3 regions of the Streptomyces sp. NPDC103540 genome follow, and region 3 is predicted to be linked to each of the others. Evidence: riboswitches for the same ligand, from Rfam matches in the RefSeq annotation. Region 3 holds a riboswitch; each other region holds the start of a gene.
What was found. Region 3 has a riboswitch for cyclic di-AMP ahead of ACZ6ZI_RS16515 (peptidoglycan DD-metalloendopeptidase family protein). Riboswitches for the same ligand answer to the same signal wherever they lie in the genome.

Region 1: another riboswitch for cyclic di-AMP. It lies ahead of ACZ6ZI_RS26640 (transglycosylase family protein); the one in region 3 lies ahead of ACZ6ZI_RS16515 (peptidoglycan DD-metalloendopeptidase family protein).
Region 2: another riboswitch for cyclic di-AMP. It lies ahead of ACZ6ZI_RS11460 (M23 family metallopeptidase); the one in region 3 lies ahead of ACZ6ZI_RS16515 (peptidoglycan DD-metalloendopeptidase family protein).

The regions. Positions count from the first base shown of each region.
Region 1 covers NZ_JBVJMA010000011.1:256,541-266,832, forward strand. Annotated here, with positions in the region: gene ACZ6ZI_RS26635 (transglycosylase family protein) at 1-593, shown strand, start outside; cyclic di-AMP (ydaO/yuaA leader) riboswitch at 868-1,038, shown strand; gene ACZ6ZI_RS26640 (transglycosylase family protein) at 1,041-1,793, shown strand; gene eno (phosphopyruvate hydratase) at 2,161-3,447, shown strand; gene ACZ6ZI_RS26650 (FtsB family cell division protein) at 3,546-4,034, shown strand; gene ACZ6ZI_RS26655 (DUF501 domain-containing protein) at 4,082-4,624, shown strand; gene ACZ6ZI_RS26660 (Ppx/GppA phosphatase family protein) at 4,621-5,592, shown strand; gene ACZ6ZI_RS26665 (NAD(P)/FAD-dependent oxidoreductase) at 6,205-7,590, shown strand; gene ACZ6ZI_RS26670 (class I SAM-dependent methyltransferase) at 7,765-9,126, shown strand; gene ACZ6ZI_RS26675 (ABC transporter permease) at 9,327-10,292, opposite strand, start outside.
Region 2 covers NZ_JBVJMA010000004.1:119,836-130,127, reverse strand. Annotated here, with positions in the region: gene ACZ6ZI_RS11500 (ATP-binding protein) at 1-253, opposite strand, end outside; gene ACZ6ZI_RS11495 (hypothetical protein) at 250-1,404, opposite strand; gene ACZ6ZI_RS11490 (thymidine kinase) at 1,487-2,137, opposite strand; gene ACZ6ZI_RS11485 (alkaline phosphatase family protein) at 2,239-3,444, opposite strand; gene ACZ6ZI_RS11480 (DUF5998 family protein) at 3,444-4,049, opposite strand; gene ACZ6ZI_RS11475 (bifunctional acetate--CoA ligase family protein/GNAT family N-acetyltransferase) at 4,088-6,898, opposite strand; gene ACZ6ZI_RS11470 (HPr family phosphocarrier protein) at 7,109-7,390, shown strand; gene ACZ6ZI_RS11465 (GntR family transcriptional regulator) at 7,724-8,389, opposite strand; gene ACZ6ZI_RS11460 (M23 family metallopeptidase) at 8,655-9,455, opposite strand; cyclic di-AMP (ydaO/yuaA leader) riboswitch at 9,469-9,625, opposite strand; gene ACZ6ZI_RS11455 (M16 family metallopeptidase) at 9,911-10,292, opposite strand, start outside.
Region 3 covers NZ_JBVJMA010000006.1:151,481-161,772, reverse strand. Annotated here, with positions in the region: gene ACZ6ZI_RS16545 (amino acid--tRNA ligase-related protein) at 1-22, shown strand, start outside; gene ACZ6ZI_RS16540 (thioesterase II family protein) at 132-872, shown strand; gene ACZ6ZI_RS16535 (SDR family oxidoreductase) at 869-1,693, shown strand; gene ACZ6ZI_RS16530 (amino acid adenylation domain-containing protein) at 1,720-4,683, shown strand; gene ACZ6ZI_RS16525 (MBL fold metallo-hydrolase) at 4,845-6,089, opposite strand; gene ACZ6ZI_RS16520 (SGNH/GDSL hydrolase family protein) at 6,191-6,976, opposite strand; gene ACZ6ZI_RS16515 (peptidoglycan DD-metalloendopeptidase family protein) at 7,139-8,161, opposite strand; cyclic di-AMP (ydaO/yuaA leader) riboswitch at 8,166-8,330, opposite strand; gene ACZ6ZI_RS16510 (tyrosine-protein phosphatase) at 8,649-9,467, shown strand; gene ACZ6ZI_RS16505 (aspartate aminotransferase family protein) at 9,516-10,292, opposite strand, start outside.

The DNA of each region.
Region 1 (10,292 bases), on a different contig from region 3:
ACTTCGGCGCCCCGACGCAGCAGCCGGGCCAGGGCCCGCTGGCGCCGAGCCCCAGCGTGCTGCCGGACTACCCGCTCGGCCCCTCCAGCGGACTGCCCGTCATGCCCGATCCGGACTACACGACGCCGCCGACCACCCCGACGGTTCCGCCGACCACCGCGCCGGTCACCCCGACCGCGCCCGTGGACCCGGCGAACCCGACCGCGCCCGTCACCCCGACCACCCCCGCGGACCCGGCCAACCCGACCGGCACCCCGACGCCCACCGCCCCGGCCGTCCCGGGCGTCACTCCCGCGCCGGGTGCCACGCCCGCCCCGGGCGCCACGCCCACCGCGGGCACCGAGGCGACCGACGGCGCCGGCAAGCACCGCGGCCCGGCGGCCGTCGAGGTCCCCGGCGCCCCTGGCGCCCCGTCAGCGGCCACCCCCACGCCCACGTACACCGTGAAGGCGGGCGACAACCTGGCCACCATCGCGAACGCCAACGGCGTCAAGGGCGGTTGGAACCAGATCTACAAGGCCAACGAGCAGGTCATCGGTGGGGACGCGGACCTCATCAAGCCCGGCCAGAATCTGGATCTAACCAAGAAATAGGGGCAGTTCGGACACCCGTAAAGAGTTGAATGTCCGTTATCGGTAAATGAGACATGCGTCTCTTCCGGTCAACTGGCGTGTCACGTTCCGGAACTTCCGCAAACCGGGCTCTCACCTGCGAAAACACGCCTCTCCGGAGGGCAAGTAGGCCGGTTTCTCCCTGATGTCACACGTTGAACATCGGGGAGAGACCTGTCTACCTTCTGAATCGCTCACCACCGTGGGCACCTTCGACCGCATCGCCGAATCCTGCCGGCGGACGGGGGGAACAGTCGTCGCGCAAGCGCCGAAGGCAGGAGCGGGGGAACCAAGGTAGGCGCCGGAACGGCTCGTCCTCGGACGGGACTTGACCGGCTAGGGGTTAAGCCGTGCGCTCGACGCACGACCGGGCAACTCATCCGCCCGAACCCGACAGCTCACCTCGAAGGCGTCGGTGAGGAGAACCTCATGCTGCTTTCCGGCAAGGGCAAGCACCGCCGCGGCTCCAAGGCCGTCCGCATCGTCACGCTCGCCGGTGTCGCCGGTGTCGCCGTCGCCGCCCCGCTGATGACCGCGGGCACCGCCAGCGCCGCCACCGCCTCCGAGTGGGACAAGGTCGCGCAGTGCGAGTCCGGCGGCAACTGGGCCATCAACACCGGCAACGGTTACTACGGCGGTCTGCAGTTCTCCGCCTCCACCTGGGCCGGCTACGGCGGCAAGGCGTACGCCGCCACCGCCAACAAGGCCACCAAGGCCCAGCAGATAGCCATCGCCGAGAAGGTCCTCAAGGGCCAGGGCAAGGGCGCCTGGCCGCACTGCGGCGTCGGCCTGTCCAAGTCCGCCTACAACGGCGGCGGCTCGACCACCACCCCGGCCAAGCCGTCGAAGCCGCAGACCAAGCCCGAGACCTCGAAGCCGGCGCCGGCCAAGCCCGCGAAGCCGGCCACGCCGAAGGTCGAGAACCAGTCCTCGAAGCCGTCGACCTCGAAGCCGGCCACCCCGGCCCCGAAGCCGTCGACCCCGAAGACCGAGGCCGGCACCGGTGCGGGCACCGTGCAGACCGGCAACGGCTCGTACGTGGTGAAGGAGGGCGACACCCTCGGCACCATCGCCGCCGCGAACAACATCAAGGGCGGCTGGGAGAAGCTCTTCCAGCTGAACAAGGACATCGTCTCCGATGCCGACCTGATCTTCCCGGGCCAGAAGCTGAAGCTCAGCTGAATCCCGGCGTAACGGCCGCCCCGACCGCACCGGTCGGGGTGTCCGGAGCACCACGACGCCCGGCGCGCGAGCACTCGCACGCCGGGCGTTCGGCGTGTCCGCACACCCGGCCCGCACACCCGGCGCGCGTGCCCGTTCCGCACCCGGATCGGAGCCCGATCGGACCGGTTCGCGCCCGCGTCGCTCCCGTCGCGCTCGAAAGAACGGGAGACCTATGTCCGGGAAGAAGGGTATTCGGGCCCTTTTTCGTCCCAGGACCCGGGCGGTCGGCGGGCCCACTGCCCGGAGCCGGTTAGGCTCTAGTCGGCAGGGGCCGTCCCACGGCCCGACACGCCACCGCACACCCAGCGTCACATCCCAGAAGGAGATGCTCGTGCCGTCCATCGACGTCGTCGTAGCCCGGGAAATCCTGGACTCCCGAGGCAACCCCACGGTCGAGGTCGAGGTGGGCCTCGACGACGGCAGCACCGGCCGTGCTGCCGTTCCGTCCGGTGCCTCCACCGGAGCGTTCGAGGCCATCGAGCTCCGTGACGGTGACCCCAACCGTTACCTCGGCAAGGGTGTCGAGAAGGCCGTCCTCGCCGTCATCGAGCAGATCGGCCCGGAGCTCGTCGGCTACGACGCCACCGAGCAGCGCCTGATCGACCAGGCCATGTTCGACCTGGACGCCACCGACAACAAGGGCTCCCTCGGCGCCAACGCCATCCTCGGCGTCTCCCTGGCCGTCGCGCACGCCGCCTCCGAGGCCTCGGACCTGCCCCTGTTCCGCTACCTCGGCGGCCCGAACGCGCACCTGCTGCCCGTTCCGATGATGAACATCCTCAACGGTGGGTCGCACGCCGACTCCAACGTGGACATCCAGGAGTTCATGATCGCCCCGATCGGCGCGGAGACCTTCTCCGAGGCCCTGCGCTGGGGCGCCGAGGTCTACCACACCCTCAAGAAGGTCCTGCACACCAAGGGCCTGTCCACCGGTCTCGGTGACGAGGGCGGCTTCGCCCCCAACCTGGAGTCCAACCGCGCCGCGCTCGACCTCATCATCGAGGCCATCAAGCAGGCCGGCTACACCCCGGGCAAGGACATCGCGCTCGCGCTCGACGTCGCCGCGTCCGAGTTCTACAAGGACGGCAAGTACGAGTTCGAGGGCCAGTCCCGCTCGGCCGCCGAGATGACCGACTACTACGCCGAGCTCGTCGAGGCGTACCCGCTCGTCTCCATCGAGGACCCGCTGTTCGAGGACGACTGGGCCGGCTGGAAGACCATCACCGACCGCCTCGGCTCCAAGGTCCAGATCGTCGGCGACGACCTCTTCGTCACCAACCCCGAGCGCCTGGCCCGCGGCATCGAGGAGGGCTCCGCGAACGCCCTGCTCGTGAAGGTGAACCAGATCGGTTCGCTGACCGAGACCCTCGACGCCGTCGAGATGGCCCAGCGCAACGGCTTCAAGTGCATGATGTCCCACCGCTCCGGCGAGACCGAGGACGTCACCATCGCCGACCTCGCCGTCGCCGTGAACTGCGGTCAGATCAAGACCGGCGCCCCGGCCCGCTCGGACCGCGTCGCCAAGTACAACCAGCTGCTGCGCATCGAGGAGATCCTCGACGACGCCGCCGTCTACGCCGGCCGCAGCGCCTTCCCGCGCTTCAAGGGCTGATTGCCGCCTCGCGGCGCCGGCCTCCGTACGTCCCCGCACTCGGTCCCGTACCGTGTGCGGGGACGTATTGCGTAGCGCGCACCAGGGGAGGCGGGACCATGGCCGGGAACCGGGATCGGTTCTCCACCTTCTCGACGGCGACCCGGCTCCGGCAACTCGGGGAGCGGACCGCCGCGCACGTCTACCGCTCGCAGTCCCGCCGGCACATCCGCCGCAGCCGGCTCACCGGCCGCGCGGCCCTGTTGGTGCTCGTCCTCTGTACGCTGGTCGTCGCCCTCGCGTATCCGATGCGCCAGTACGTCTCCCAGCGCTCGGAGATCGCCCGGCAACAGCGGTCCGCCGACGACGCGCGCAAGCGCCTCGAACAGCTCCGCGACGAGAAGGCCCGCTGGCAGGACCCGGCCTACGCCGAGCAGCAGGCGCGCAGGCACCTGCACTTCCTGCGCCCCGGGGAGACCGGCTACATCATGACCGACCCCGCGGCCGAGGCCGCGGAGCACCGCCGCGCCGGGCAGGCCGGCTCCGACCGCCCCTGGTACTCCAACGTCTGGGACGGCGTCGACAAGGCCGACCGCCCCGGCGACTGACCGACCCACACACCCCGTACGACCGAACGAAGAGACTTCCTCCAGGCATGCAGACGCCCCCGCCCCAGACCGACCGGACCGAGCCGACCGACGCGGACATCGACGCGTTCAAGCAGCAGCTCGGCCGCCCCCCGCGCGGGCTGCGCGCCATCGCGCACCGCTGTCCCTGCGGCCAGCCGGACGTCGTCGAGACCGCCCCGCGGCTGCCCGACGGCACCCCCTTCCCGACGCTGTACTACCTGACGTGCCCGCGCGCGGCCTCCGCGATCGGCACGCTGGAGGCCAACGGCGTGATGAAGGAGATGCAGGCCCGGCTCGCCGACGACCCGGAGCTGGCCGCCGCCTACCGGGCCGCGCACGAGGACTACATCACGCGCCGCGACGCCATCGAGGTGCTCCAGGGCTTCCCGAGCGCCGGCGGCATGCCGGACCGGGTCAAGTGCCTGCACGTGCTGGTCGGCCACTCCCTGGCCGCCGGTCCCGGGGTGAACCCCTTCGGCGACGAGGCCCTCGCGATGCTGCCCGAGTGGTGGGCCAAGGGCGCCTGCGTCACGCCGTGCGCGCAGGAGAAGGCAGAGGTCGACGCGTGACCCGGGTCGCGGCGATCGACTGCGGTACGAACTCCATCCGCCTGCTCGTCGCCGACTGCGACCCCGTCACCGGCGAGCTGGTCGAGCTCGACCGGCGGATGACCGTCGTCCGGCTGGGCCAGGGCGTGGACAAGACCGGCCGACTGGCCCCGGAGGCCTTGGAGCGCACCTTCGAGGCCTGCCGCGCGTACGCGGAGGTGATCGAGGGGTTCGGCGCCGAGCGGATCCGCTTCGTGGCCACCTCGGCCTCGCGCGACGCCGAGAACCGCGACGACTTCGTACGGGGCGTCGTGGAGATCCTGGGCGTGGAGCCGGAGGTGATCTCCGGGGACCAGGAGGCCGAGTTCTCCTTCACCGGCGCCACCCGGGAGCTGGTGGGCGCCGACCACCTGGAGCAGCCGTTCCTGGTCGTGGACATCGGCGGCGGCTCCACCGAGTTCGTGGTCGGCGACGCGCATGTGCGGGCGGCCCGCTCCGTGGACGTGGGCTGCGTCCGGATGACCGAGCGCCACCTGGTCGTCGACGGGGTCGTCACGGACCCGCCGACCCCCGACCAGGTCGCGGCCATGCGCGCCGACATCGAGGCGGCCCTGGACCTGGCCGCGCGGACGGTCCCGCTGGCCGAGGCCCGCACCCTGGTGGGCCTCGCCGGCTCGGTCACCACGGTGGCCGGCATCGCGCTGGACCTGCCCGCGTACGAGAGCGCGGCGATCCACCACTCCCGGATCCCCTACGACCGGGTGCGCGAGATCAGCGAGCGGATGCTGACCTCCACGCACGCCGAACGCGCGGCGATCCCGGTGATGCACCCGGGCCGGGTGGACGTGATCGGCGCCGGGGCCCTGGTCCTGCTGGCCATCATGGAACGCACCGGCGCCCGCGAGGTCGTCGTCTCGGAACACGACATCCTCGACGGCATCGCCTTTTCGATCGCCGAGGCGGCCGGGGCCGACCAGCGGCGCGTCTGACCCGCCGGATCACAAGACGGTGGTGCCCCGGTCGATCGACCGGGGCACCACCGCCGCCGGCGGGAGTCGGACGTCGGCTCAAATACCGCGGTGGACGTCGCGCCGGTCGCCGACCTTGACGACGAGGACGTCGGCTCGCTTCCCGGTCCCGTGGGGGGCCGCCCGTCGCGAGCGGAAAGGGCCGCTCCGGGCCCTGAGCGGGGCTGGATCGGGGCTGGACGGGGTCTGTCGGGAGGCTCGTTCGGAGGCCGAAAGTCCTCTCGTCCACACGAACTTCGTGAAGTTCTTCACAAGGAAAAAGAGTCCACGGGCCCGGCGAAGGGGTCCTTCGGGGCGGTTGTGGGGGTCGGAAGACCGTTTCGGCGCTCGTTTGTGCGATGAACGGAGGCTGCGGGTTTCGTATCGGAGGTAAGGACGAAGCTCGTCCGTGGACTCCGTTTGGGGGGCTACGGGCCAGTTCAGACCGGGTGAACAACGACTCCCGTTGCGGTGTGGTTCCCGTTGCGCGTCATGATCTGGGTCACGTGGGCGGCGGAGTGTAGCAGAGACCCCCCGGCACCTTGTGAAGGGGCTCACGAGCATCACCCCTTGGGGTGCTGGATACTCATTCTCATGAGCACCACGGAGCGTCCCAGGATCCTCGTTGTAGGAGGTGGGTACGTAGGCCTGTACGCAGCCAAGCGCATCATGAAGAAGATGCGCTACGGCGAGGCGACCGTCACGGTCGTCGACCCGCGCTCGTACATGACCTACCAGCCCTTCCTCCCCGAAGTGGCCGCAGGCAGCATCTCGCCTCGGCACGTCGTCGTCCCGCTGCGACGCGTGCTGCCCAAGGCTGAGGTTCTCACCGGCCGGGTCACGACCATCGACCAGGACCGCAAGGTCGCCGTCGTCACGCCGCTGGTCGGCGAGGCGTACGAGCTGCCCTTCGACTACCTGGTGATCGCGCTCGGCGCCGTCTCCCGCACCTTCCCGATCCCCGGCCTGGCCGAACAGGGCATCGGCATGAAGGGCGTGGAAGAGGGCATCGGCCTGCGCAACCACGTCCTCGAGCAGCTCGACAAGGCCGAGTCCACGACGGACGAGAACGTCCGCCGCAAGGCCCTCACCTTCGTCTTCGTCGGCGGCGGCTTCGCCGGTGCCGAGACGATCGGCGAGGTCGAGGACATGGCCCGCGACGCCGCGAAGTACTACTCCACGATCAAGCGCGAGGACATGCGCTTCGTCCTGGTCGACGCGGCCGACAAGATCCTCCCCGAGGTCGGGCCCAAGCTCGGCACCTGGGGCAAGGAGCACCTCGAGTCCCGCGGCATCGAGATCTACCTCAACACCTCGATGGACTCCTGCGTCGACGGCCACGTCGTGCTGAAGAACGGCCTCGAGGTCGACTCCAACACCATCGTGTGGACCGCGGGCGTCAAGCCCAACCCGGCGCTGGCCCGCTACGGCCTGCCGCTCGGCCCGCGCGGTCACGTGGACACCGCCCCGACCCTCCAGGTCCAGGGCAGCGACTACATCTGGGCCGCGGGCGACAACGCCCAGGTTCCGGACGTCGCGTCCCGCAAGGCCGGCGTCGAGAACGCCTGGTGCCCGCCGAACGCCCAGCACGCGCTGCGTCAGGCCAAGGTCCTCGGCGACAACGTGGTCTCCGGCATGCGGGGCTTCCCGCAGAAGGAGTACTCGCACTCCAACAAGGGTGCGGTGGCGGGCCTCGGCCTCCACAAGGGCGTCGCGATGATCGTCATGGGCAAGATGAAGATCAAGCTCAAGGGCCGGCTCGCCTGGTACATGCACCGTGGCTACCACGGCATGGCCATGCCGACCTGGAACCGCAAGATCCGCGTCTTCGCCGACTGGACCCTCGGCATGTTCCTCAAGCGCGAGGTCGTCTCCCTCGGAGCACTGGAGACCCCCCGCGAGGAGTTCTACGAGGCCGCCAAGCCGGCGCCGGCCCCGGCCGCCGCCGCTGCCCCGGCCGAGAAGGCCAAGGCTTCCTGACCCGGGTCCGGCTTCGCCGGCACCTCCACCGGGTCCGGCTTCGCCGGAACTGGAGCTTCAACGGAACCTCACCGAAGGGGCCGTCCGCCATCCGTGGTGCGGACGGACCCTTCGGCATGTCCGGCGCGCGCACCGGGTAGGGCGTTCGATCGGAGCTTCCAGGAGGTGCCCACCATGACCGACGCCGCGCCGCGGCTGGCCGCGCTCGCCGAAACCCTGCTCGGCGCCCCCGTGCCCGTACGCATACGGGCCTGGGACGGCAGCGAGGCCGGCCCGCCCACCGCCCCCACGCTGGTGCTGGCCCACCGCCGGGCCCTGCGCCGGGTGCTGTGGAAGCCGGGGGAGCTGGGCCTGGCCCGCGCCTGGGTGGCGGGCGACCTGACCGTCGAGGGCGACTTCTTCGACCTCCTGGACCGGGTCGGCGGCCTGCTCTGGGAACGCGAGGCCGCCGCCGCGCCGGGCCCCGCCCCCGAGCCCCGCGGCCGGCTCGACGCCCTGCGCCCCCGTCTGTCCCCGCGGGCCGCCGGCACCGCCGCCCTGCTGCGCGATCCGGCCGGCCGGGCCGCCGTACGGGAACTGCTCGCCCTGGCCCGGCCCTGGCCCGCGCCCGCCCCGCCGGCCGAGGAGGTCGCGGGCCGCTCCGGCGCGCGCCACTCCAAGCTCCGCGACCGCGCCGCCATCAGCCACCACTACGACGTCGGCAACGAGTTCTACGGCCACGTCCTCGGCCCCTCGATGGTGTACTCCTGCGCCTACTGGACCCCCGGCGGCACCCTGGAGGAGGCCCAGCGCGACAAGCTCGACCTGGTCTGCCGCAAGCTCGACCTCGGGCCCGGCGACCGGCTCCTCGACGTGGGCTGCGGTTGGGGATCCATGGCCCTGCACGCGGCCCGCTCGTACGACGTCCGCGTCACCGGCATCACCCTCTCCCGCGAGCAGGCCGCCTACGCCCGCAAGCGCGTCGCCGAGGAGGGCCTGGCCGACCGCGTCGAGATCCGGGTCCAGGACTATCGGGACGTCAAGGACGGTCCGTACGACGCCATTTCCTCGATCGGGATGGCCGAACACGTCGGAGCCGACCGGTACCGCGAGTACGCCCGCACCCTGCACGCCCTGCTGCGCCCCGGCGGCCGGCTGCTCAACCACCAGATCGCGCGCCCGCCGGAGGCCGACGAGGAGGCGTACCGGATCGACGAGTTCATCGACGCCTACGTCTTCCCCGACGGGGAGCTGTCCCCGCTCGGGACCACCGTCGGCGAGCTGGAACGGGCCGGCTTCGAGGTCCGCGACGTCGAGAGCCTGCGCGAGCACTACGCGTTGACCCTGCGGGCCTGGGTCGCGCGGCTGGAGGAGCGCTGGGAGGAGGCCGTACGGCTCACCTCGCCGGGCCGGGCCCGGGTGTGGCTGCTCTACATGGCGGCGTCCGCGCTGGGCTTCGAGCACGGCCGCCTGGGGGTCAACCAGGTGCTGGCGGTGCGCCCCGGCCCGGGCGGCGCCTCCGGACTGCCGCTGCGGACCCGGACCTGGGGCGCGTAGGGGTGTGCAGGGGCGCGTGAGAGCGCGTCAGGGCGCTTAGGGGCGCACAGTGGTGCGTCAGGGCGAGTGCGAGGTCGTACGGGGCCCGTGGGGCCTGCGGGGCCGTGCCGCGGGGCCCCCGGGATCCGGGAACGCGACAGGGCCCCGGGGGTGTGCCCCGGGGCCCTGCCGTATCGTTCCCGCGCCTTTCGCCGGGCGGGCTACTCGGTCTTGATGGCGGTCAGCATGTTCAGCCGGGCGGCGCTGCGGGCCGGCCACATGGCGGCGAGGACGCCGACCACACCGGCCAGCAGGAGGAAGATGCCGATCCGGTCCCACGGCAGGACCAGCGCGTAGTTCGGGACCGACTTCGCGAAGGTGGTGCCGACCGCCCAGGCGAGGAAGATGCCGATGGCCACGCCGAGGACGGCGCCGAAGAGGGAGATGACCACGGCCTCCAGGCGGATCATGTTCTTCACCCGGGAGCGGTCCAGGCCGATGGCCCGCAGCATCCCGATCTCCTGGGTCCGCTCGAAGACGGACATCGCGAGGGTGTTGACGACGCCCAGCACCGAGATGATCAGCGCCATGCCGAGCAGGCCGTACATGATGTTCAGCATCGTGTTGATGATGCCGCCCAGCTCGTTGCGCATGTCCTGCTGGGTGGCGACGGTCATGGCCGGGTTCTTGCCGAGGGCGTCGACGACGGACTGCTGGGCGGCCTTCGAGGCCCCGCCGGCGGCGTTGACGTACACCTCGCGGATGTACTGCTCCTCGCTGTGCTCCGCGAGGATCCGGTTGTCGAGGACGTAGGGGGACAGCAGCCCCTCCAGGTCCTTGTAGACGCCGCCGACCTTGAGGGTGCCCTTCTGGCCGTCGTCGAACTGGATCGGGAAGGTGGAGCCGACGGTGAGGTTCTGCTTCTTCGCGGTGGACTCGGCGACGAGGACCTCGCCCTTGGTGAGGGAGTCCACCGAGCCGCTGACGGTCTCGATGTTCAGCAGGCGGCCGATGGCGGCCGGGTTGACGCCGGAGGCGGCGCGGTAGCTCTCGCCGACCTTGAAGTAGCCGTCGGCCTGCGGGGAGACGTCCTTGATCGCGGGGGACTTGGCCAGGGTCTCGGCGACCGACTTGTCGAGGCTCATGCCGTCGGCGGCCATGGAGACCCGGTAGTCGGCCTTCAGCTT
Region 2 (10,292 bases), on a different contig from region 3:
AGGAGAGGCGCCGCCCGACCGGGTCACTGAGGTAGCGCAGCTCGATCCGCTCGCCGTGCGCGGTGTTCCACTGCCCCGCCAGCCAGGCGGCCTCGGCGGCCACGGCCTTGGCGCGGCGTTCCGTTTCCGGCAGGTCGGCGTACTCCTGGGTTTCCGTCAGGTCGGCCGCGGCGTCGATGCGCACGGCCGACCACGCCCAGGTGGTGGTGCCGTCGGAGACGGTCAGGACGCCGGCCGGGTCGGCTGCGCTCAATTCCCGCCCCACGCGGTGCCGTGCGGCGGGGTGCCCGGGGCGGGCGGTGCGGGCGGGGTCGGCGGGGTGCCGGGGGCGTACGGGGCGTAGCCGGGCGGGACGGCGCCCGCGGCGGGCGGCGCCGGGTGCGGGTGCCCGGCCACGGGCGGCGCCGGGTGCGGGTGGCCCCCGGTCGGCGGGGCGGAGGGCCCGGTCGGCGGGGCGGGCGGGGCGAAGGGCCCGGCGGGCGGGGCGGACGCGGGACCCGGAACGGGACCGGCCGCGAAGCCCGGCCCGGCCGGCGGCACCGGCGCGGCACCCGGTACCGGCGCGGCACCCGGCCCGTGCCCCGGCGCCGCACCCGGACCCGGCTCGGTCGCGTTGGCACCGGACTGGATGGGCGGCTCCTGCCCGAAGGCCGTCGCCAGGGGCACCTCGACGCCCTCGACGGCCGCCTCCACGCCCTCGCGGGCCGCGGAGTGCACGGCCTCGCGCATGGCGCGGGCCCGCTCGGTGCGCAGCATCTGGTTGATGTCACCGGCGCGGTTGAACATGCCGCCGATGATGTCCTTGACGAAGTGGCCGATGATCACGGCGCCGCTGCGGCTGCGCCACATCGTCCACCCGACGTAGAGGCTGGTGCCGTAGCCGAAGACCGTCACGTAGGCGACGTAGCGACCGCTCCTGATGACCAGGCGGTTGTTCACGACCTCCGGGAGGAGGTCGCTGCGGATCCGCACCGGCACGGCGGAGACGGGTATCCGGCGGCGGGCGAGCGCCGCGTAGATCGCCGCGTACGCGGAGGAGGACGCGGCGTGCTTGTCCTCCAGGAGGGACTTCCACTCCGAGATCGGCTCGTTGATGCGCGAGGCGAGGAGGACGACCCAGAAGACGATGAACGAGAAGATCCAGCCGAGCCCGAGCTCGTCCCCCGAGTCGAAGGGACCGGAGTCGGCGAAGAGCGCGGGCAGCAGGCCGAAGATCATGAAGGCCATGAAGGAGGCCACGGTGGCCTGGAACCAGAGCTGGAAGACGGTGCGGAAGGCCACCGACTCGTCGAAGTTCAGCTCGACGTTCTCGTACTTCAGCGTCTGGTTGCGGTAGGACGCGTTCGGCCCCGTCGCCCCCATCGCCGCCCAGCGGCCGGCGCCGCCGCCCTGTGTACCGTCCATGCGGACCATCCCCCGTGTCGAAACCGGTTGATCACCCTAGCCCACGGGTCGGACGACGCCGACGGCGGCCTCCGATGGACCGTCAGGAATGGTTCACGGGAAGGACGTCCGGGGAGAGGGACGCGGCATGCGCGGTCTCGGAGGTCATGTGACGGCGGTGGTGGCGCCGGCACAGCACCTCGTAACCGATCTCCTCCGCCGGGCGGTTCACGTCCCCGACGACGACCTGCTCGCCCTCGACCACCATGACGCCGCCCACCGTGCGGGCGTTGTGCGTGGCGCGCGCCCCGCACCAGCACAGGGCCTCCACCTGGAGCTGTTCGAGGCGGTCGGCCAGCTCGATCAGCCGCTGCGAGCCGGGGAACAGCTTGGTGCGGAAGTCGGTCGTGATGCCGAAGGCGAAGACGTCCATGTCCAGCTCGTCCACGATCCGGGCCAACTGGTCGATCTGGTCCGGCGCGAGGAACTGCGCCTCGTCCACGATCACGTAGTCCGCCTTGCCGCCCCGCGACAACTCCCCCACCAGGTACGCGTACACGTCCATGGTGTCGGTGACCTCGACCGCGTCCGTCACCAGGCCCAGGCGCGAGGAGAGCTTGCCCTCGCCCGCCCGGTCCTGGCGGGTGAAGATCACGCCGACCAGGCCCCGCGCGGAGCGGTTGTGGGTGATCTGTAGAGCCAACGTGCTCTTTCCGCAGTCCATGGTTCCGGAGAAGAACACCAGCTCGGGCATGGGAAGTACGGACCTTTCGGGGGCGCGGTACGCGGGGCGGGAACGCGGGGAACGGGAGGAACGGGCGGAGGGAACGGGGCGGGTCGGGAGTCCGGTGCCGGTCAGGTGCGGACTTCGAGCAGCGGGACCAGCTGCTCGGCGGGGGTCATCGACCCGTGCATGCCGACGAGGGCCGACTCGTTCGGCTCGTTGCGGGAGGCGGTGATCGCCACGTCCGCCTGGGCCGCCGCGATCACGTCGCCGATCCGGCCGAGCACCCGCTCGTCGCATTCGCCCGGCGCGCCGAACCAGCCCAGCTCCAGGGCCTCTTCGCGGCTCGCGACCCAGAACCGGTCACCGAGCACCTCGCGCCACACGGTCAGGACGTCGGCCTCGGCGCCCGGTACCGCGTAGACGTGCCGGGCCCGGCCCTCGCCGCCGAGCAGGGCCACGCCCGCGCCCAGCTCCCAGTCCTCGTCGAAGTCGATCCGGGAGTCCTCGTCGAAGGGGACGTCGACCATGCCGTGGTCGGCCGTCACGTACAGGGCCGTGCGCGGCGGGAGTTGCTCGGCGAGCCGCTGCACGAGCCGGTCCACGTACATGAGCTGGCCGCGCCAGGCGTCCGAGTCGACGCCGTGCCGGTGGCCGGCCCCGTCGAGTTCGCTGTAGTACGTGTACACGAGCGAGCGCTCGCCGGCGGCGAGCTGGATCGCCGCGAGGTCCATCCGCTCCTCGCCGGTCATCCGGCCGTGGAAGGTCCCGCCGCTGAGGGCGATCTTCGTGAGCGGGGTGGTCTGGAAGGCGGGCGAGGACACCTGGGCGGTGTGCACCCCGGCCGCGTCGGCGAGCTGGAAGACGGTCGGGTACGGCTGCCAGGGCTTCGGCTGGGTCCACGGCTGCCAGCGGAGCTGGTTCATCAGCTCGCCGGAGGCCGGGTTGCGCACGGCGTAGCCGGGCAGACCGTGCCGGGCCGGGGGCAGCCCGGTGCCGACGGAGGCCAGCGAGGTCGCGGTGGTCGCCGGGAAGCCGGAGGTGATCGGGCGACCGGTGCCGCCGCGCGAGCCGGCGAGGAGCGAGGTCAGATACGGGGCCTCGTCGGGGTGGGCCTTGATCTGCTCCCAGCCCATGCCGTCGACCAGGAACACGCAGTTGCGGTCCGCGGGGGTCAGCTCGGCGATGCCGGCCGCGAGACCGGGTACGCCCTGACCGGCCGCCAGGGTCGGCAGCAGGTCGGCGAGCGAGCCGGTCCCGTAGTGCGGGACCGGGGCGCCGGCGAGGTCGAGGAGTTCCGGTTCGTCCTGCCAGTTCGGCGGCGCGGAGTACGACATCAGCGGGTGGGGCCCGAGGTGGCGGCGGTGGCTTCGGAGAGGGCCTGCGCGAAGACGAGCGTCTGGCGGACCGTCTCGGGGCCGTCGCCTGCCTCGCTGACGCGCAGGCTCAGGTCGTCGGCGGTGGAGTTGCCGGTGTAGCCGTGGTCGGAGTCACAGTTCGGGTCGCCGCAGGCGGCGGGCTCCAGGTCGATGCGCGAGACCGCGCCCCAGCCGATGGTGAGGACGACCTCGCGGGGCAGCCGGCCCGGCGTGTAGGACTCCGGGTTCGCCACGACGCGGCTTAGCACCACGGAGGAGATGCTGGAGAGCTTGACCGACTCGGTCGAGGTCGTCGCGTACGGCGACGGGGAGCCGGCGTCGGCGGCCTGCTCGTCGGTGTGGCTCACGATGAAGCGGTTGCCGGTCAGGACCAGGACGGTGACGTGCCGGCGCACCTCGTTGGAGTCGAACGTGGTCTCCTGGTGGACCAGGTACGACGAGATCGGCTCGCCGCCCACCGCGGCCTCCACCGCCTCGGCCACGAGGGCCGGGTAGTAGCCGCTGCGCTCGATCGCCGCGCGCAGCCCCTGGGTCGTCGTACCGGATTTCGCCATGGGGTCCATCCTAAGGCCCGTACGGGGTCCCCCGACCTGCCCCGTGCTCAGTAGCTGGGGAGGGTGCGCGGGCCGAGGTCGGTCCGGGCGGGCGGGTGGGCGATGCGCACGGTGGCGCTGAGCACGGAGAGTCCTTCCGTGGCGACGACGACGGGCTCCAGGGAGATCCCGGTCACCTCGGGGTGGTCGTCGACGAGGCGGGACAACCGCAGCAGCAGTTCCTCCAGGGCCGGGGTGTCGACGGGGTCGCTGCCGCGCCACCCGAACAGCAGCGGCGCGGTGCGGATGGAGCGGATCAGGGCGGCCGCGTCGCGGTCGGTGGCGGGGACGAGGCGGTGCGCGGTGTCGCCGAGCAGTTCGGAGGCGACCCCGGCGAGGCCGAAGGAGAGGACGGCGCCCGCCGCGGGGTCCATGACGGCCCGGACGACGGTGTCCACCCCGCGCGGCACCATCGCCTGGACCACCGGGAGCAGCTCGGCCGGGGTGCCGAGGGCCTCGGTGAGTTCCTCGTAGGACCGCCGCAGGTCGGCTTCGGTGGCCAGGTCCAGGCGTACGCCGCCCAGGTCGGCGCGGTGGCGCAGGTGCGGGGCGGTGGTCTTGAGGGCGACCGGGTACCCGAGGACGCGTGCCGCGCGGACGGCGGCGTCGGGGCTCGGGGCGGGCAGGGTGGCGCGGACGCGGATGCCGTAGCGGGCGAGCAGCTCGCGGGCGTCGGCGTCGTCCAGGGTGAGGACGGCCCCCTCCTCGACCCCGGCCAGGAGGGCGGCGAGCCGGGCGGCGGCGCCGCTCTCGTCGATGTCCTCGTACTCGGGGACCTGGCCGGCCTCGGCGGTGGCGCGGCGCCAGGCCCCGTAGCGGACGGCCTCGGCGAGGGCCTTCACGGCCCGCTCGGCGGCGGGGTAGGCGGGGATCCGCCCGGCGGGGGCGCGGTCCGTCGGGGGGGCGGGCTCGGGGGACGCGGGCTCGGGGGTCCGCGGCGTCGGGGCGGGGCTCGGGGCGGGGCGTGCCGGCGCGGGTGCTCCGGCGGCGGACAGGGCCTCGACCAGGGCGGCGAGTTCCACGTGCACGACGGCCACCGGCTTGCCCGGGACCTCGGCCACGGCCTGGCGCAGGGCCTCGGCCAGGTCGTCCGCGAGGGCGCGCTCGCCGACCCAGGGGATGGCGGTGACGACGACCGCGTCGCAGTCCGGCGAGGCCAGGGCCGCCGAGAGGGCGGCGCGGAAGTCGGCCGGGGAGGCGGCGGTGGTCAGGTCGAGCGGGGGCAGCGGGCGCAGCCCTTCCGTCAGGCAGGCGTCGTAGGTGAGGACGCCGAGGGACTCGGAGTTGCCGAGGATCGCCACGCGCGGGCCCGCCGGCAGGGGTTGCCCGGCCAGCAGCAGCCCGACGTCGACCAGTTGCGTCACGGTGTCGACGCGGATGACGCCGGCCTGGCGCAGCAGTTCGGAGACGGTGGCCTCGGGGAGGCGGGTGCCGGGGACGACGTGGCCGGCCGGGGTGTGCCGGCCGCCGCGGGCGACGACCACGGGCTTGACGGCGCCGGTGCGGCGCGCGAGGCGGGTGAACTTGCGGGGGTTGCCGAGGGTCTCCAGGTACATGAGGGCCACGTCGGTGGCCTCGTCGTCGTACCAGTACTGGAGGATGTCGTTGCCCGAGACGTCGGCCCGGTTGCCGGCCGAGACGAAGGACGACAGTCCCTCGCCGCGTCTGAGCAGGCCCGACAGGAGGGCGATGCCGATGGCGCCGGACTGGGTGAACAGGCCGATGCGGCCGCGCGCGGTGGCGGGGACCGGGGCGAGGGAGGCGTTCAGCTCCACGTCCGGGGCGGTGTTGATCACCCCGAAGGCGTTGGGCCCGATCAGGCGCATGCCGTACGAGCGGACCTGGCGTACGAGTCGGCGCTGGCGCTCCAGTCCGGCGGGGCCGCTCTCCCCGTATCCGGCGGACAGGACGACGAGGCCCTGCACCCCGTGTTCCCCGCAGGCGGCCACCGCGTCGGGGACGCGGTCGGCGGGGACGGCGACCACGGCGAGGTCGACGGGGGACGCGATGTCGGCGAGCGTGCGGTAGGCCCGTACGCCGTCGAGGAGGTCGCCCTCCATGCCGGGGGCGCGGGCCTCGTTGACGGCGTAGAGGTGGCCGTGGAAGCCGCCATCGCGCAGGTTGCGCAGGGCGGCGGAGCCGACGCCGGAGCCGGAGCGGCTGACGCCGATCACCGCGACGGATCCGGGGGCGAGCAGCCGCTGCACGGAGCGGGCCTCGGCGCGCTGTTCGCGGGCGCGCTGGACGGCGAGCGACTCGGCGGTGGGTTCGAGGTCGAGGGTGAGGTGGACGGAGCCGTCCTCGAAGCTGCGCTTCTGCTGGTAGCCGACGTCCGTGAACACCTTGATCATCTTGGTGTTGGCGGGCAGCACCTCGGCGGCGAAGCGGCGGATGCCCCGCTCGCGCGCGACGGCGCCGATGTGTTCGAGGAGGGCGGAGGCCACCCCGCGGCCCTGATGGGCGTCCTGGACGAGGAAGGCGACCTCGGCCTCGTCGGCGGGGGCGGAGGCGGGCCGGCCGTCGGGGCCGATGCGGTCGAAGCGGACCGTGCCGATGAACTCGCCGCCGATGGTCGCGGCGAGCCCCACCCGGTCCACGTGGTCGTGGTGCGTGAAGCGGTGCACGTCGCGGTCGGAGAGCCGGGGGTAGGGGGCGAAGAAGCGGTAGTACTTCGACTCGTCCGAGACCTGCTCGTAGAAGCTGACCAGCCGCCCCGCGTCCTCGGTGGTGATGGGGCGGATCCGGGCCGTGCCGCCGTCGCGCAGCACGACGTCCGCTTCCCAGTGGGCCGGGTACGAGGGGTCCGACGGCATGGTCATGGGGTCACCCTAAGGGGCGGGGCGACCGTGTGTACGAGTACGACGGGCGGGGCCCGGTCGGCGCGCGCGGCGAACCCGGCGACCCGGGGCGAACCAGGGCAAGCTGGGGAGGGTCGAACGGCGGTGGATCCGGGCCGAAGGTCGGTCCGAGCATTCCGGGTGTCGTGAGAGACTGGTCTAGACAACCGTAAGAACCTGAAGGGCATCACCATGGCAGAGCGCCGCGTCAACGTCGGCTGGGCCGAGGGCCTGCACGCTCGTCCCGCCTCGATCTTCGTCCGGGCGACGACCGCTTCCGGCGTCCCGGTGACCATCGCGAAGGCGGGCGGCGACCCCGTCAACGCCGCTTCCATGCTGGCGGTCCTGGGCCTGGGCGCCCAGGGCGGCGAGGAGATCGTCCTCGCTTCCGAGGCCGAGGGCGCGGACGCGGCCCTGGACCGTCTCGCGAAGCTGGTCGCCGAGGGCCTCGAGGAGCTCCCGGAGACCGTCTGACCCTTCGGGTCCGGTGGTCCGCCACCACGAGCATGAAGGCCGCAGCCCCCGCCGTGACGGCGGGGGCTGCGGCCTTCGCGTTCCACGACCGCGCGGGGGCGCCCCCGATCCGGGGATCCGGCGATCCGGCTCCGGGGAACCCGGATTGCCGAGGCGCGGCAGCCCGAGAACACGGGAGCGCGGAAAGTGCGGAACGCACGGAAAGCACGGAAGGCGGAAGGCGGGAGGCGGGAGGCGGGAGGCGGAAAGCGGAAATACCCGCCGGCCCTTCCCGAAATTCCGGACCGTCGAATTCGACGGGAATCCCGCTCCGCCCTTTGTATACGGCCCGCGTTAATTCCGACCGCTCGCCGTGTTTACGGCACGTTGCGAAGTCCTCACCCGCGGCCGGTGCGCCCGGACCACCGTGGCGGCGTGCTGCGCGGTCAGGGCGCGGGCCCGTTCCGCGTCGCCGCGCGCCACGGCGTCCACGATCGCCCCGTGCTCGGCCCAGGAGTCCACGGGCCTGGCCGGGGCCTCCACCGCGTACATCCAGGCGATCTTGTGCCGGGTCTGGGTCAGCAGGGCGATCAGCCCGGGGCTGCCCGAAGCCTGGGCCAGCGTCTCGTGGAACCAGCCTCCCAGGGCCCGCAGGTCCTCGCCCTGGCCCTGCCTGGCCCGCTCCTGGCCCAGCCTGACCAGCCCGCGCAGCACCTTCAGGTGGCCCTCGGTGCGCCGCCGGGCCGCCCGGGAGGCCGCCAGCGGCTCCAGCAGCACGCGCAGCTCCAGGAGGTCGGCCGCCTCCTGTTCGGTCGGCTCGGCCACGCAGGCGCCCGCGTGGCGGCGCGTGGTGACGAAGCCCTCGGACTCCAGGGTGCGCAGTGCCTCGCGTACCGGGACGCGGGAGACCCCGTAGCGACGGGCGAGCACCTCCTCGGTGAGCCGGCCGCCGGGCGCGAAGAAACCGGAGACGATGTCGTCGCGGATCGCTGTGCATACCGCGTGCGCAGGAATACGCAAGGCCGGACCTCCGCTGCATTTCGACGACCGGCACCCTCGCCGGGATCGTGACCGTGCTGCGACTCTATTGCAATGCGCGAGGATTTCCGAGGCGGGCCGGAAATTCGAAAAACATTCCGCGGGACCGGGGACGGGACCGGGACGGGAATCGGCCACCGGCTGCGGGGATCGGCGACCGGCCGCCGGGAACACGGACCGGGAACGCGGAAGGCCCCGGCTCGATGAGCCGGGGCCTTCCGTCGGGTGCGTGGGTGCGCGGTGCGGGTCAGATGCCGACGCCGTGGTTGCGCAGGTACGTCAGCGGGTTGATGTCCGAGCCGTACGAGGCGCCCGTGCGGGCCTCGAAGTGCAGGTGCGCGCCGCTGGAGTTGCCCGTGTTGCCGGACAGGCCGATGACCGTGCCGGCGCCGACCTGCTGGCCGACGGAGACGCTCAGCGAGAACATGTGCCCGTACTGGGTGTAGGTGCCGTCGTTGTGGCGGATGACGACGTTGTTGCCGTACGCGCCGCCCCAGCCGGCCTCGACGACCGTGCCGGCGCCCACGGCGTGCACGGAGGTGCCCTGGCCGACGGCGAAGTCGATGCCGGTGTGGCTGCCGGAGGACCACATGCCGCCGCCCGCGCCGTACGAGGTGGTGACCGCGGCGTTGACCGGGGCGACGAAGGCGTTGGAGCGCTTGCGCTCCTCCTCCTTGGCCTTGGTCTCGGCGGCCTCGCGCTCGGCCTTGGCCTTGGCCTCGGCGACCTCGGCGACGCGCTTGGCCTCGGCGGCCCGCTGCTTGGCCTCGGCCTCGGCCTGCGCCTGGGCGGCGACGGCCTCGGCGGCGACCTGCTGGGACTCGGCCTGGACCTCGAGGTCGTCCTGGAGACCGTCGGCGACGACGATCGCGTTCTGGCCGGTGTCCTCCATGGACGGGCCGGAGTTGTCCGCGGCGAAGGCCGGGGCCGCGATGCTGCCGACCACACCCGTGGTGGCGAGGGCGGCCACGCCGGCGATGCCGGCGGTCTTGCGGCTCAGACGGCTGGAACCACGGTGCTTACCGGCTGCACGACTGCCAATCGCCATGAAGGGGGTGATCCTTTCCTTCCTTCTCGCCTACCGGGTTAGCTGACGGGTTCGGAGCAGGAAGGTCTCCTACGGGCCCCCTCTTGCGAGGCGGTCCGATTCACCCCAGGGACTGATGGGTCCCCGGCTCCCCAGGCTCGCGCCTGACGGGGACTCGGCGATCGCTGCCCGGTGCCGCGGGGGTGCGGCGCGTATCAACTGACGGACAGCACGGCCGACGCTAGGCGGATCATCAGCCAATCACCAAACAGACGAGCCTTTTTGTTGCGTACGCCACACCGCATACACGCAACCACGCCACCAAACGGACAAAAAAGCCCCCGCCGGAGGCTCCGGCGGGGGCTCTTTGTCACACGGCTGGTGTACGACCCGAAATCACGGTCGAATCGGACTCGACGCGCCCCGGGAAACGCCGCGTTGGCGTCTCCCGGCGGCCTCGCGGGACCGCCGCCGGATCAGTTGGTGACGACGGTGACGGCGCCGATCCCGAGGGCCCGTACGGGCTCCTCGATCTGCGCCGCGTCGCCTACGAGGACGGTGACCAGGCGGTCGACCGGGAAGGCGCTCACGACCGCGGAAGTGGCCTCCGCCGTACCGGTTTCGGCCAGCCGCGCGTACAGCCGGGCCTGGTAGTCGTCCGGCAGCTCCTGCTCGACCTGGTCGGCGAGGGTGCCGGCGACGGAGGCCGCCGTCTCGAACTTCAGCGGGGCCACGCCCACCAGGTTCTGCACCGCCACGTCCCGCTCGGCGTCGGTCAGGCCGCCCTCGGCGAGGGTGCGCAGCACCTGCCACAGGTCCGCCAGCGCCGGGCCGGTGTTGGGGGTGTCGACGGAGCCG
Region 3 (10,292 bases):
GCCGGCGGTCCTGCGCCCCTGAGGTCCCGCGCCCCGCGCCGGCCCACGCGTCCCCCACACACCGAACGTGCCGCCCCGGACGCACCCGCGTCCGGGGCGGCGCGTCCCCGCACGAAACGAGACAGCCCGCGATGACGCCCGAGCCCGTACCGCTCCTGTGCCTGCCCTACGCGGGCGCCGGCGCGAGCGTGTTTGCCAAGTGGCACCCCCTGACCCCGCCCGGTGTCCTCCTGGCGCCCCTGCAACTGCCGGGCCGTGAGGAGCGCACCGACGAGGAACCCCTGCGCGACGTGGCCGAGGCCGTCCGGGCCCTGCTCCCCGCGGCCGAGGCCGCGGCGGCCGGACACCGCCGCGTGGCCCTCTTCGGGCACAGCATGGGCGCCGTGCTCGCCTTCGAACTCGCCCGCGCCCTGGAGGAGCGCACCGAGGTCCCGGTCGCCCACGTGTACGTGAGCGGGTCGCCGGGCCCCTTCCACGGTCGCACCGAGAGCGCGGCCGACCTCGACGACGACGCGTTCCTCGCCGCCGTGGAGACCTTCGCGGGCTACCGGCACCCGGTGTGGGAGGTGGCGGAGTTCCGGGAGCTGTTGCTGCCGATGCTGCGCGCGGACGTGGCCATGCACGAGGGCTACCGTCCGCTGTCGCAGGCGCCCGTAGAGGCGCCCGTGACCTGCCTGCGGGGCGACGCGGACACGTTGGTCGGCGCGGGTGACGCGGCCGAGTGGGGCAAGGCGACCACCGGCGCGTTCACGTACGCGGAGCTGCCGGGCGGCCACATGTACCTGCTGGACGCGCCCGGGGAACTGCTCCGCCTGATCGCCGCGGACCTCCACCCCGGCGCGAAGGCCCCGACCGGGCGGGAGGCGCGGTGAGGCTGGAGGGCAGGACGGCCGTCGTCACCGGGGCGGGCCGCGGGCTCGGCCGGGCGACGGCCGTGCGCTTCGCCGAGGAGGGCGCGGACCTGGTGCTCCTGGACATCGGCGCGGACATCGCGGGCGTACCGTACCCGCTCGCCGACCGGGACCAGTTGGAGCGGACCGACGAGCTGTGCCGGAAGGCCGGCGCGGCCACCCTGTCCGTGCTCGCGGACGTCCGGGACAGCTCCTCGGTGCGGGACGCGATCGGCACGGCGCTGCGCCGGTTCGGCACGGTCGACGTACTGGTCAACAACGCCGGCATCGCGGCCCCGTCCGGCAGGCCCGTCCACGAGATCGAGGACGACGAGTGGCAGCTGATGCTGGACGTCGACCTGTCCGGGGCCTGGCGGATGATCCGGGCCGTCGCGCCCGGCATGCTCGCCCGGCGCGGCGGCAGCATCGTCAACGTCTCCTCGACGGCGGGCCTCGTGGGGTACCGGAACTTCGCGGCCTACGTGGCGGCCAAGCACGCGCTGGTCGGACTGACCAAGGCGGCGGCACTCGACTTCGCGCCGCTGCGGGTGCGGGTCAACGCCCTGTGCCCCGGCTCGGTGCGCGACGCCCCCCACGTGGAGGGACGCATGCTGGCCGAGATCGCCCGCAGTCTCGACGTGGACGTCGACGAACACGAGCGGACCTTCGTGACGGCCCAGCCGATGAACGCGCTGATCGAACCCGAGGAGATCGCCAACGCGGCGCTCTGGCTGGCCTGTGACGACTCCCGCCAGGTGACCGGAACGACGTTGACGGTCGACGGCGGGTTCTCCGCCCGATGAGCCGTCCCGGCCGATGTGGAGATGAGATGACCGAAACGACTCACACGGGTACGGGCGCCGGCTCCGTGCTCGGGGACGCGACCGAACACGGCCTCGTCCTGCGCCTGTCCCACGGGGCCCGCATCGACCGGGCCGCGGAGCGGATCGCCCGCGCGGCCTCCTCGGCGCGGCTAAACGAGGTCGGCAGCTACTGGATCTCGCGGGCCGGGGTCACCCCGACCGCCTCCGCCCGGGGGCACCGAGAGGCCCTGCGGCCGCTCGGCCCCGGGGCCGCCGGCCCGCGCGTGGTCCTGACCCGCCATCCGGACGGCACGGCCGACCTCAGCGTCGTCGCCCGTCGGGGACGGCTGACCGCCGAGGGGCTGCGCGCGGTCGCCCGTGCGCTGACCGCCGCCGACGCCGATCCCGGCGACCTGCTCGACCTCCTGACCGGGACCGGGGCCGGGGCCGGGGCCGGGACCGACGGCGGAGCCGGGGCCGGGGCCGGCCGGGACGCGCACGACGCGGGTCGGCGTCCGGCCGGTGCACCCCCGTGGGGCCTGGCCGGCGACACGGGTCCGGGTCCGGACCCCGTCCCGGGCGCGCCCGGGACGGCCGCCGAGGGGCCCGTACGACCGGTGGCCGCCGTGGCCGCCGCGGCCCTCGCCCTGAGCCGGTACGAGCGCGCCGCCGCGGTGCGGCTGGCCGTCGTGTCGGACGCGACCTTCGGGGACTTCCCCGAGGCGAAGGTGATCCGGGTCGAGGTCGACGAGGACCTCCCGATCGGGCGGCTGCTCGACCGGGTCGAGGCCCGACTCCGCGCGCCGGGCGAGACGGACGGGGCGAACGGGACGGACAGGGCTGACGCGACGGACAGGGCGGGCGGGACGGACAGGGCGGGCGGGACGGGCGGCGGCGAAGGCCCGGCGGTCTGCGTGGTCCTGTCGGACCGCCGGCCCGGCCTGACCTACCTGCCGTTCCCGCCCGACGCCTTCGCGCTGGCGCCGGTCTTCGTCCGGGAGGGGGACGGCGTCGTCCTCGACACCTGCACCCGCTCGCCCGAGGCCGTGCACGCGACGGTCGCCGAGGCGTTCCTCCGGCAGGTCGGGCGGCTCGCCTCCGAGCTGGACGGGGAGCCGTCCGGGCGGATCGTCGCCGACCTCGCCCTGCTGACCGACGCCGACGCGCGCGCCGTCGTCGCGTGGGGCGACCGCACCGGGCCGGGCCCGGCGGAGGCCCTCGGGATCCCCGCCGCCGTCGAGCGGGCGGCCCGCGACCGGCCGGACGCGATCGCCGTGGACGACGGCGGGCGACGGCTGACCCATCGGGAACTGGACGAGCGGGCCTCGGCCTGGGCCCGCGAGCTGGTGCGGCGGGGCGTTTCCCCCGGCGATCTCGTCGGCGTCTGCCTGAAGCGCACCGTCGACCTCGTGGTGGCCCTGCTCGCCGTGCTCAAGAGCGGCGCCGCCTACGTCCCGCTCGACCCGCACTCCCCCGACGAGCGGCTGCGCCACATCGCCGAGGACGCCGGGCTCGCCCTCGTCATCAGCACCGTCTCGACCTTCCCCGCCGGGCCCGGTACCCCGGTGCTCGCGCCGGCGGCCCTGTCGGCGGGTGCGCAGGCGGCGCCGGACGTGGAGCTGCCGGTCGTCGGTCCCGACCACACCGCCTACGTCATCTACACCTCCGGGACCACCGGCCGGCCCAAGGGGGTGGTCGTTCCCCACGGAAACGTCCTCGCCCTGATGGAGGCCACGCGCGGGGAGATGGCCCTCGGCCCCGACGACGTGTGGAGCTTCTTCCACTCGGCGGCCTTCGACTTCTCGGTGTGGGAGATCTGGGGCTGCCTGCTGACGGGGGGCCGGCTCATCGTCGTACCCCACCTCGTGACGCGTTCGCCCGAGGAGTTCCACGCCCTGCTGGTGCGCGAGGGCGTCACCGTACTGAGTCAGACGCCGTCCGCCTTCGCCGCCCTGCTGGAGCACGACGCGCGGGAGGCGGGCCCGGCGCCGCGGCTCGTCGTCCTCGGCGGCGAGGCCTTCGACCCCCGGACTCTGGGCGGCTGGTTCCGGCGCCATCCGGTCGGCGAGAGCCGTCTGGTCAACATGTACGGGATCACCGAGACCACCGTGCACGTCACCCTCCACGACGTCCTGCCCTGGGCTCCCGCGACGCACCTCCACCGCGTGGGGCGCCCCCTCGCCGGCTGGTCCGTCTCCGTCCGGGACGCGCGGGGAAGGCCGCTGCCCCCCGGCGCGCTCGGCGAGATCTGGGTGGGCGGGGCGGGAGTGGCGCGGCGCTACCTCAACCGGCCGGAGCTCACCGCCGAGCGGTTCGTGGTCGACGGCGTGAGCGGCCGCCGGCTGTACCGCAGCGGCGATCTGGGGCGGCTGCGGCTCGACGGCTCGCTCGACCACGCCGGGCGGCTGGACGACCAGGTCAAGATCCGCGGGTTCCGCATCGAGCTGGGGGAGGTGCGCTCCGTGCTGCTGGACGATCCCGCTGTCGCGGACGCCGCCGTGATCGTCCTGGGCCGGGAGGACGGTCCGGCCCACGCCCGGCTCGTCGCCTACGTGGTGCCCGCCGACGGGGCGGGGACCACGGCGGACGTCCGCCGTCGCGTCGCGGCCCTGCTGCCCGACTACATGGTGCCGGCGGAGCTGATCGCGCTCCCCGCGCTGCCGTTGACCCTCAACGGGAAGCTGGACCGGGCGGCGCTGCCGCGACGCTCCCCGGCCGCCGCCGTACGGGAGGAGGGCGCGACCCCGGGGCCCGGAGCCGCGGGGTCCGAGACCCTGGAGCGTGTCCTCTCCGTCTGGCGCGGCGTCGTCGGGCCGAACACCCGGGCGGACGACCACTTCTTCGAGAACGGCGGCAACTCCCTGCTCGCCGTACGGCTCTTGGGCGCGTTGCGCAAGGCGGGCCTGGGCTCGGTGGCGGTGCGGGACCTCTACGCCCGCCCCACCCCGAGCGGGTTGGCGGCCCGCCTCGCGCCGGAGGGTTCCCGGTGACGGGCCGTCGTCCGTCCTGACGTGCCCGCCCGCCCGGGGCGGGCGGGCACGTACGCGCGCCGGCCGGGGCCTGCCGTCGCCCGGAGGGCGGCCCCCCGGCGTCCGGTACGTGCTCTCGGCGTGCCGGGCGTCGCGGGGCAGGCGGGAGTTCGACTACAGCCCTAGGAGCCGACGGCCTCCGGTTCCCCTCGCCCGGTCGGGCCCGCCCCCGGTCCGGCCTCGGCGACCGGGCCGGCGGACGCCGGGGCCGCCGCGGACCGCCCGGCCGCGCCCGCGACGGCCTCCGGCGCGGGGGTGACGCCCGCGACGAAGGGCCGCCACCAGGCCTCGCCCGGGGCGTCGGCCGCGCCGGGCTCGAAGGGCTGTCCCGGGATCGGCAGCGCGACGGCGGCCCCGGCGGCCTCGGCCGCGGCGACGGTGCCCTCCCCGGGCTCGTCCCACGGGTGCGGGGCCAGGTTGAAGGTGCCCCAGTGGATCGGCAGCATCGTGCCGCGCGCGACGCCGCCCTGGAGGTCGAGGTGGGCCCGCATGCCCTCCTCGGGCGTCATGTGGATGTCGGGCCAGTACTCGGAGTAGGCGCCGATCTGGATCATCGTGGCGTCGAAGGGGCCGTGGGCCTCGCCGATCTCCCGGAACCCGGGGAAGTAGCCGGTGTCCCCGCTGTGGAAGATCCGGTGCTCCTCCCCCGCCACGACCCAGGAGGCCCAGAGGGTGAACTGCTGGTTGCGCAGTCCGCGCCCGCAGAAGTGGCGGGCGGGCGTCGCGGTGAGGGTGAGGCCGGCGACCTCGGTGGCCTCGTTCCAGTCCAGTTCCCGCAGGCGGTGCGCGGGGACGCCCCAGCGCTCCAGGTGGGCGCCGACGCCCAGCGGGACGGCGAAGACCGTGTCGGTGCCGGCGAGGGCCTTGATCGTGGGCAGGTCGAGGTGGTCGTAGTGATCGTGCGAGATGACGACGACGTCGACCTCGCCGAGCGAGGCGAGCGGCACGGGGACGGGGTGCAGCCGCTTGGGGCCGGCGAAGGGGAAGGGCGAGCAGCGCTCGCCCCACACCGGGTCGAACAGGACGCGACGGCCGTCGATCTCCGCGAGGACGCTGGAGTGGCCCATCCAGGTCAGCCGCAGACCGCTCACCGGCGGCTTGGCCAGTTCGGCGAGGGTCGTCGGGTAGACGGGGATCGGCGCTCCGGGGTTGCGCCGGACCCGCTGTTCCTTGTGGAAGTAGATCCGCGCGAACTCGGCCTTCGACCCGGAGGGCCTGACCCGGGTTCCCAGGGGGTTCACGAAGGCCCCGTCGGCGAAGTTCGGCGAGCGCAGGATCCGCTCCAGTCGCGCCCCGGTGGGGTCCGCGCCGAAGGCTTCGGGCCGCAGGGCGCGCAGCCGGGGACGCAGGGGTCGGGAGCCGGTCAAGGCGCCTCCTGGGGAATGTGCGGGTCGGTCTGGTACGGACGTGCTCCGTACTCCGTACCAGACCAACGCGCACCGACGCCGGAGGATTCCGCCCGGGTCGGCTACAGCGGCAGCAAGTCCGGGCGCTTGGCCTCGACGTGGTCGCCGGAGGACTCCCCGCGCAGCCGGCGGCCGATCCACGGCACGAGGTGCTCGCGCGCCCACTGGATGTTGTCCCGGGTGACGTCCACCGAGCCGCGCGGCGGCGTGGGCGGCCAGGGCTGGTCCGGGTCGGCCGGGACCTCGTAGCCGAGGACCTGCGCCGCGCGCAGCGCGACGCGGGTGTGCCCCTCGGGCGAGAGGTGGAGCCGGTCGCCGTCCCAGGCGCGCCGGTCCTGTACGGACCTCAGCGACCAGAGGTCGAGGACGGGGCAGTCGTAGCGGTCGGCGATGGCGCGCACGTGGGCGCTGTACGTGGCCACCTTGCCCCGGAGGTGCTTGAGGACCGGGACGCCCCGGGTGTCGAAGCCGGTGGTGATCATGACCTGGCCGACGGCGCCGGTGAGGTCGGCGACGGCCGCCTCGAAGCGCTCCGCCACGTCGTCGGGGTCGGTGCCGGGCCGGATGATGTCGTTGCCGCCCGCGCAGAAGCTGACGAGGTCCGGGGCGAGGGCCTTGGCCCTCGGGACCTGGTCGGCCACGATCTGGTCCAGGAGCTTGCCCCGCACCGCGAGGTTCGCGTACCTGAAGTCGTGCTCGTCACGCCGATCCGCCAGGAGTACGGCGAGCCGGTCCGCCCAGCCGAGATACGAGTCCCCGGGTCCCGGGTCCCCCACGCCTTCGGTGAAGCTGTCCCCGATCGCCGCGTACGAGCCGATGGTCTTGAGTGTCGTCTTCGTCGCTGCCACGGGAACCCATCCTTCACCCCCGAAAGCAACCTACGCCAACGTAATGAGGGGTTGACGGACCGTGATCTATACCACCCGGGGGATAAGGAATAAGTACAGATGGGGCCGGGACCCCCCTCAGGCCCCGGCCCCACGTTCCTCACCGCCCGTCGGCGGGTGTCCTCAGAGGCTGACGCCCTTCGACCGGAGGTAGGTCACCGGGTCGATGTCGGAGCCGTAGGACGGGCCCGTGCGGATCTCGAAGTGCAGGTGCGGGCCGGTCACGTTGCCGGTGGCGCCGGAGAGTCCGATGCGCTGGCCGGCGGTGACGCTCTGGCCGACGGAGACGGACAGCGAGGAGAGGTGGCCGTACTGGGAGTACTTGCCGTCGGCGTGGCGGATGACGACCTCGTTGCCGTACGAGCCGCCCCAGCCTGCGGAAACGACGGTGCCCGCGCCGACCGCCTTCACGGTGGTGCCGGTGCTCGCGGTGAAGTCGACGCCGGTGTGGTAACCGGAGGACCACATGCTGCCGCCGAGGCGGTACGGGGTGGTGACGCCGCCGGCGACCGGGGAGACGAAGGCGCCGGCCTTCGCCGGGGCGGCCGGGGCGGCGGGGGCCGCCGGGGCCTTGCCGACGGAGCGCGGGGCCGGGACGGTCTTCTTGACCGGGGCGGGCTTCGGCGCCGGCGCGGCCTCGGGGGTCGCCCCGTCGGCGGCGTCCGCGCCGGAGGAGTCCTCGTCGCCCGCCTGGGTCCCGGTGGAGGAGCCCTGGGTCGGCGCGGCGGGCGCGGCCGGCGCCTGCGGGGCGGGGGTCCGGGCGCCCGCGCCGTCGAGGGTGAGCTTCAGGCCGGGGTGGATGAGGGAGGGATCGGAGCCGACGGCCTCGCGGTTGTCGGCGTAGAGCCGCTCCCAGCCGCCGGTGACGTGGCGCTCGGCGGCGATCTTCGAGAGGTGGTCGCCCGGCACGACGGTGTAGACGGTCGGCGCGGCGGCGGGAGCCTCGGCCGGCGCGGCGACGGGGGCCGCCTCGGCCCGCACGGGCGCGGCGGCCGGGGTGTTCGACGTGGCGGCCGGACCGGTGGCGTGGGCGCCGCCGGCTCCGATCAACTGCAGCGCGAGCGCGGCGCCGCCGGTGCCGGCCACCGCGATTCCGCGGGACAGGGAACGGGACTTCGGACGGCGGTGCTTACCCTTTCCGGGCATGGCGAATTCCTCTCCGTCGCCTGCGAGGTGAGCTGTCGGGTTCGGACTGGAGATGTCCGGCCGTATCCGTCGAGGACGTGTGCGGCTTCACCCCTAGCCGACCGGATGGGATCCGGTACGGCGGCTTACCTGGTTCCCCCGCTCCTGCCGCGCGCGTCGATGGTCGGGTGCGGTTCCCGGGCGGCGGCAGGATTAGGCGGTCCACCCGGATCGATCGCGAAGGTAATCGAGCGGGACCGTGCCCAACAAGCCGCCGATTCCCCGACGCATTCACGAGGAAGGGGAATCGAGGTAATTCCTGTCACCCTCCGTTTGTTCCGGACCATCAACAACCGCCCCGGCAAGGCAATTCGCATTTCGTGATCAGGCACGCACGGTCACCGTATGATCTGGCTCACGGAGTCCGGCGCGATCTCGCCTCCCCCTATGGCAAGTTGGCCTCAACCAGCGTAATTCGGACAACACAGGACTAGATGGAGGAGCACACGTGACCCAGCTGATACCCCCGCCCCTTCCGCCGCGGCCCGAACCGGAGCCGGAGCTGATCGGCGTGCGCAACTTCCGTGACGTGGGCGGGTTGCCCACCGCCGACGGACGGAGGGTCAGGCCGGGACTTCTGTTCCGAAGCGGACATCTCGCGCATGCCACCGAAACCGGTGCAGAGTTCCTCGGCTCCCTCGGCCTCCACACCGTCTTCGACTTCCGCAACCGCGCCGACCACGCCCTGGAGGGGGCGGACGTCGAGCTGCCGGGCGTACGGAACGTGAACATCCCGCTGTCGGATCCCGCCGACGGCCGCGAGTTCTGGAAGATGGTCCGCGAGGGCGATCTGGCGCAGCTGCGCGCGCTCCTGGGCGAAGGGAGGGCCGCCGCCCGCATGGCCGAGTCGTACCGCACCATGGTGCGCACCCGTACCGCCGAACACAGCCGGGTCGTCCACGCGCTCGCGCACGACAGCGTGCCGGCGCTCATGCACTGCGCGGCGGGCAAGGACCGGGCCGGCCTGTCGATCGCGGTCACCCTGCTGGCGCTCGGGGTCGAGCGCGAGGCCATCGTGGCGGACTACCTGGAGTCGAACGCCCCGCACCGCCGCTACCGGGTGCGCCGCGACGACGAAGCGGAGGCCCGCACCCCCGAGGTGATGGAGCTGCTCTCGCCGCTGTTCGACGCGCGCGCCGAGTACCTCCTCGCGGCGTTCGAGGCCATCGACGGCGGCTGGGGCGGGGTCGACCGCTACCTCGCCGAGGGTCTCGCGCTCGCGCCCGAGACCCTGGAGCGACTGCGCGGGCGGCTGCTGGAGCCGTAGGACCGCTCCCCCGCGGGGCCGCGCGGGCCCCGCGGGAAGCCGCGGTCGTCAGCGGTTGCCGACGGCCTGCTTGACCAGCGTCCGGCCGAAGTCCCACATCAGCGAGCCGCCGCCGTGGGCCTCGTCCATGACCTCGCGGAAGGCCCCGACGAAGCGGTCCACGTCCGCCTCGTCGACGATCAGCGGCGGGATGAGCTTGATGACCTCCAGGTGGTCGCCGGAGACCTGCGTGAGGATCCGGTGCCGGCTCAGCAGGGGCGCCACGACCATCTGCGCGAACAGGCCCTTGCGGGCGGCCTGGAGCATCGTCCAACGGCCGCGCAGCCCCAGCGAGGAAGGCCGGCCGAACTCGATGCCGATCATGAGCCCGCGCCCGCGCACCTCGTGCAGCAGCTCGTACTCGTCCACGAGCGCGGCGAGCCGACCGCGCAGCAGGTCGCCAGTGGCGCGGGCGCGGGCGACGATCCCCTCGTCCTCCATGACGGACAGGACCGCGAGGCCGGCGGCCATCGCCTGCGCGTTGGAACCGAAGCTCGCCGAGTGCACGAGCACCCGGTCCATGGAGGAGTAGACGCGCCGGAAGATCCAGTCCTTGCCGAGGGTGGCCCCGATCGGCACGTACCCGCCGGAGAGGGCCTTGGCCACGCACACGAGGTCCGGTTCCACGCCCGGCTCGTGCTGGTACGCGTAGAAGTCACCGGTGCGCCCGAGGCCGGTCTGCACCTCGTCGGCGATCAGCAGGGCCTTGTGCCGGTGGAGCATCTCCTGCGCGGCGCGCAGGAATCCCGGCGGGGCCGCGTGCACCCCCTTGCCCTGGACGGGCTC